Pontiella desulfatans: one gene and its partner. The protein of the gene in region 1 binds, or shares a complex with, the protein of each later gene. Links are inferred from orthologs where the notes say so. Each region holds a gene or a part of one and is shown on either strand. Other genes may lie near its edges.

The links. Proteins that work in one complex are often made in the same cells at the same time.
Region 2: the proteins of accB (region 1) and accD are in contact, whole or in part, in a solved structure (PDB 8UXZ), measured with the Escherichia coli proteins. The link is inferred for Pontiella desulfatans from one-to-one orthologs.

What each region holds. Positions count from the first base shown.
Region 1 is NZ_CAAHFG010000001.1:87,177-90,159, reverse strand. It holds accB (acetyl-CoA carboxylase biotin carboxyl carrier protein), read right to left. Parts: upstream 1,730-2,983; coding sequence 1,271-1,729; downstream 1-1,270. Other genes in the region: tsaA (tRNA (N6-threonylcarbamoyladenosine(37)-N6)-methyltransferase TrmO), read left to right, coding at 2,787-2,983; E9954_RS00320 (very short patch repair endonuclease), read left to right, coding at 2,202-2,702; accC (acetyl-CoA carboxylase biotin carboxylase subunit), read right to left, coding at 1-1,259. UniProt on the Escherichia coli protein: This protein is a component of the acetyl coenzyme A carboxylase complex; first, biotin carboxylase catalyzes the carboxylation of the carrier protein and then the transcarboxylase transfers the carboxyl group to form malonyl-CoA.
Region 2 is NZ_CAAHFG010000003.1:295,689-298,582, forward strand. It holds accD (acetyl-CoA carboxylase, carboxyltransferase subunit beta), read left to right. Parts: upstream 1-970; coding sequence 971-1,819; downstream 1,820-2,894. Other genes in the region: E9954_RS22285 (SH3 domain-containing protein), read left to right, coding at 1-138; E9954_RS22290 (ComF family protein), read left to right, coding at 251-955; E9954_RS22300 (bifunctional folylpolyglutamate synthase/dihydrofolate synthase), read left to right, coding at 1,913-2,894.

The DNA.
Region 1 (2,983 bases):
ACCGACGTGTGCGGCCCGATGATGGTGAACTCCTCCAACGCGCGGCGCATGCGCGCAATCGCCTCGTGTCGATCCTTCCCCTTGGCGATGATCTTGCCGATCATGCTGTCGTAGTAGGGCGAGATCGTGTAGCCGGAATAGACATGCGAGTCGATGCGGATTCCGGGGCCTCCCGGAAAATGGACGGCTTCAACCAGGCCGGGCGACGGCGTGAAGTTGTTGTAGGGATCTTCGGCGTTGACGCGATATTCGATCGCATGGCCTTCGATCCGCATCTCTTCCTGCGTGAACGAGAGCTTTTCGCCGGCGGCGACGCGGATCTGCTCCTTCATCAGGTCGATGCCCGAAACCTCTTCGGAAACGGTGTGCTCCACCTGGATTCGGGTGTTCATTTCCATGAAATAAAACTGTTTTGCCGTCTCGTCGTAGAGGAACTCCAGCGTGCCGGCGCTATCGTAATCGACGGCCTTGGCGGCCTTGACGGCGGCATCGCCGAGCGCCTGGCGTTCTTCATCGGTCAGCGTGGGGCACGGGGCCTCTTCCACCAGCTTCTGGTGGCGGCGCTGGATCGAGCAGTCACGCTCGCCCAGATGGCAAACATTGCCATGCTTGTCGCCGATGATCTGCACTTCGACGTGGCGGGCGGACTCGATGTATTTTTCCATGAACAGGTCGGGATTGCCGAACGAGGCGTCGCCTTCCGCCGCCGCCGCCATGAAGCCCTGCACCAACGAAACATCGTTGCGCGCCACCCGCATGCCCTTGCCGCCGCCGCCGGCCACGGCCTTGAGCAGGACGGGATAGCCCATCTTATGGGCCAGCTCGAGCGCTTCGTCGGAATTCTTGAGGATGCCGTCGGAACCGGGCGTGATCGGCACACCGGCGGCCTTCATCGTATCGCGCGCAATGGCTTTGTCGCCCATATTGCGGATGCAGTCCGCCGAGGGGCCGATGAAGGTAATATTGCAGTTGGCGCAAATTTCGGCGAAGTGGGCGTTTTCCGCAAGAAAACCATATCCGGGATGGATGGCATCCACATCGGCCACTTCGGCGGCACTGATGATGTTGGTGATCTTGAGATAGCTGGCGTTTGCGGCCGCCGGGCCAATGCAGATGGCTTCGTCGGCCATTTGCACATGCAGGGAGTCGGCGTCGGCCTCGGAATAGACGGCGACGGAGCGCACCCCCAGCTCTTTGCACGCGCGGATAATGCGCAACGCGATCTCGCCGCGGTTGGCGATCAATACCTTTTCAAACATGGGCAATCCCCTTATTTGGGTTCAACGAGGAAGAGCGGCTGCCCATACTGTACCGGCGAAGTGTCATCGACGAGGATCTTCTTGATGACCCCCTTCACTTCGGCCTTGATTTCGTTCATGACCTTCATGGCCTCCACGATGCAAACCACCGTATCGACCGTGATTTCGGCACCCACTTCAACAAAGTTGTCGGCGTCCGGGGCCGGCTTGCGATAGAAGGTTCCAACGATCGGGGACGGGATTTCAACCAATCCGTCGTTTTCATCGGCGGCCGGTGCGGCTTCGGGTGCAGCGGCGGGAGTAGCGGCTGGCGCTGCGGCGGCATGGGCCGCCGGAGCCGCATAGACCACCTGGGGCTCGTTGCTGCCACGCTTCATGGCCAGTTCAAATTCGCTGTCTTTCATCGAAAATTCCGAAAGATCGTTGGCCTTCATCATTTCCGCGATGCGTCTGATATCCTTGATTTCCATATTCACCCTCTCCTGGTTGCGAAATTCAATATCTCCGGAAACTAAACAATATTTCCCCCACATTGCCTAGTCCTAATCCAAAAGGAGTTAATTCAGCCCCGGAACCGAGTTCCCGGCCGAAATCGCCGGTAATCAAGAACCCGCGCCACCGCAGCGAAGCGCATATAATCTTCGAAGAAAACAAGGGCGAAGCCCCCGTTCACCATGGCCCCATAAACTTGGCAACGATTCTGGATACGATTGAATGGTTTGGAAACACGGACCACCTCTCTCAGTAAGTGTTTCGTAGGCGGACAGCCGACAGAGCCGGGGAGGATATGGATGCTTTTCCGTTCGGCGGGGCAGACGGGACGCCTGCGGTACGGGCCGTCCGACAATTGCCCTGCAGCATTCATGAGCCATGCAATACACAAAAAGGACAACTGCGGAAAATTTCGTGTGTTTCGTGTATTTAGTGGTTAGATTTCCCGACATGGATACGTTGACGCCAGAGGAGCGGTCGGCCTTGATGAGCAAGATACGGGGCAAAAACACGAAGCCGGAACTGCTTGTCCGCTCGATGCTCCACCGGGCGGGCTACCGCTTCAGCCTGCATCGGAAGGATTTGCCGGGCAAGCCGGACATCACGTTGCGAAAACACAAGACGGTGGTCTTTGTGCATGGTTGCTTTTGGCATCGGCATAAACACTGCAGGGTGGCCTCGACCCCGAAATCGAACACGGAATTCTGGGAACATAAGTTCGAGCGCAACGTCGCCAACGACCGAAAGCATAAACGGGAGTTGAGAAAGCTGGGCTGGAACGTCATTGTAATCTGGGAGTGCGAACTCAAGGATCCGGAAAAGGTGCTGGTTCGGTTAATGAATGAGCTGACCCCGGAGAAGGTTTTGCACTACCCAACGGCGGAAGACACTTCGCTGATTGCCGCGGAAGCCAAGGCGAAATACATCACGAAAGGGAAAAAGGGAAAATAGCTTTCATCACCGAGGCACGGAGACAAAGGGCATGTAAAACATTTCCGATCCTCCGAGTCCCCAGCAAAGCGGGTGGTTAATCAAATGGATAGTTTTGAATTCAAACCGGTTGGAATCATACGGTCGTGCTACACGGACAAGTTTGGGATACCGCGCCAACCGGGTCTGGTGAAGAGTGCGACGGCAACGCTGGAGCTCCTCCCCCCCTACAACCAACCGGAAGCCCTCCGCGGCATCGAGGCGTTTTCCCACCTGTGGATCGTATTCGTGTTCCATCAATC
Region 2 (2,894 bases), on another replicon or contig:
CGCGGTCGCGAAAGCCAGCTGGAAAAAATGCTGAACCGCTCCCTCTTGATCGAAGGCAAGATCTATTGGGTCAAGGATGTGGATCTTCCCGTCATCCAGCCCGATAAAATCAACCTCGATCCGATCATCGTAGACTAAGGGGGGAATTAGGAGTGCAGATTTAAGAATGAAGAATGATTGGTCTGCGACGGCCTTTGTTTTGATGGGGCACGCTCCGTTCTTAATTCTGAAATCTTAATTCTTCATCACCATGAAATGGTTTCTCGATATGGTCTATCCCCGCAACTGCATCGGCTGCGGGGTTCCTTCGCCCGAGACCTTCCGGTTCATCTGCTGGGACTGCTGGACCGATGCGGCAAAGGTTGAACCCCCGTTCTGCAAGCTGTGCGGAGATCCGGTCGCCGGCGCGGTCGACCACGGTTTCACCTGCTATTCCTGCACCGCCGCAAAACCCTCCTTCGATGCCGCCCGCTCGGCAACCCGCTACGACGGGGTGGTGGGCGAGGCGCTCCGGCAGCTTAAATACGATAAGGCGCTCTGGCTTGCGCCGGATTTGGCCGCCGTGCTCAGGAATTGCCTTTTGGCGGAATATCCGGGACGTCGGTTCGACCTGGTGGTCCCCGTGCCGCTATACCATGTCCGCCGCCGGGGCCGCGGCTACAACCAGTCGGCCGTGCTCGCCAAGGAGCTGGGCCGGCGAATCGGCTGCCCATCCATGCCCGGAATGCTCCGCCGAATTCAGCCCACCACCACGCAAACGAATTTGACAGCCCCGCAACGGCTTAGTAACGTCAAGAACGCTTTTGAATCGAGGAGACAGAAGTGGCTGGCTGGACGACGCGTCCTGCTGGTCGATGATGTGATGACCACGGGAGCAACCGTGGATGCATGCGCAAAAGCCCTTAAACAGGGTGGGGCGTCGTCGGTACATGTGCTGACGGTGGCGCGCGGATAACGAGAGGATTTGATCATGGCTTTGTTTGGCAGCAGCAAAAAAAACTATTCAACCATCACCGTCAAAAAGCGCGATGTGCCCGACGGCCTGTGGATGAAGTGCCCGTCCTGCGGCGAAATCGTCTATAAGGAAGAGGTTGCCGACAACCTTGAAGTCTGCACCAAGTGCGGCCACCATTTTACGCTGGGCCGCCAGGCGCGCATCGATCTGTTGTCCGATGCAGGCACCTTCGAGGAGTGGGCCGGTGGCATCAAATCGGTCGACACCCTCGGCTTCACCGGCCAGCAGTCCTATATCGACAAGCTCAAGGCCAACCAGGAAAAATCGGGATGGGACGACGCCATCACCGTTGGCGGCTGCAAGCTCAATGGACGCGAGATCGGCCTGGGGGTGATGGACTTTTCGTTCCTGGGCGCCTCCATGGGCAGCGTGGTTGGTGAACGGGTAACCTATCTCATCGAGCGCAGCACCCGCGAAGGCCGCCCGGTATTGCTTTCGTGTGCATCGGGCGGTGCCCGCATGTACGAAGGCCTGCTGAGCCTCATGCAAATGGCCAAGACCAGCGCCGCGTTGGCCCGGCACGCCTCCGCCGGATTGGCGTTCATCCCGATCCTGACCCACCCGACCATGGCCGGCGTCATGGCCAGTTTCGCCACCTTGGGCGACCTCATCGTCGCCGAGCCCGAGGCGCTCATTGGCTTTGCCGGTCCGCGCGTCATCAAGGAAACCACCCAGCAGGATCTGCCGGAAGGTTTCCAGCGTTCCGAATTCCTCCAGCAGCACGGCCTCATCGATATGGTGGTTCCGCGCAAGGAACTGCGCGACCGCATGGCCCTCGTGCTCGAATACCTCTGCGACGAGTAGCGCAAAATTAGCAACGAATGAATGTAAAGCAACGAATTAGGAGTGATTGGATTCGTTGCTTTACATTCATTCGTTGCAGGTAAAATTTTCCGGATGAGTGATTCGTATAAGAAGCTGTTTCAACGAACCACCGCGGGGATCAAACCCGGGCTGGATGTCATCGCGGCATTGCTGGAAGCGCTCGGTAATCCGCACCATCGGCTCGCGGTGCTCCACGTGGCCGGCACCAACGGCAAGGGCTCCGTCTGCGCCATGCTCGAATCGGTGTTGCGTGCTTCCGGCTTCAAGACCGGCCTCTACACCTCGCCGCACCTCATCGACTTTTCGGAACGCTTCGTGGTTGATGGGAAACGGATTCCCGAAGATAGGCTCAACGACTATATCTGGCTCATGGAGGAAAAGGCCGACGCGGTGGAGCAATCAACCGGGCTTCGCGGAGCCACCTTCTTCGAAATGTCCACCGCCATGGCCTTCCAATATTTCGCCGACGAAAAAGTGGATGTCGCAATCATCGAAACCGGCATGGGCGGACGGTGGGATGCAACCAACGTCGTGATTCCGCTCGTATCGGTCGTCACGCACATCGATATCGACCACACCAACTTCCTTGGCGACACCATCGGAAAGATCGCCGCCGAGAAAGCCGGCATCATCAAACCCGGAAGGCCCGTGGTCTCCGCGCAGCAATGCGCCGACGCCCTGGCGGAACTGCGGCAGATGGGCGAGCCCGTCATCTGCAGCGCGGAAGCGGTGTCGGTGCTGAAGATCGGTGAGCCGCAACGGCTGAAAATAGAAACCCATTCGCGCAACCTGCCGCCCATCAACCTGCCGTTGCTCGGTGGGTGCCAGCGCGAAAACTGCGCCGTTGCCGTTGCCGCGCTTGAAGTGCTGGCGGACATCGTTGATTTCGAACCGGCCTTCAAGAAAGGGTTGGAGTCGGTGGAATGGGGCGCCCGGTTCCAGACGCTTCTAACGGAACCCCTGATGATCCTCGATGGCGCCCACAATCCATCGGCGGCCCGGGCTCTGGCCAAAACACTCCGGGAACTCCATTCCGGGAAACAGATCGGTTTCA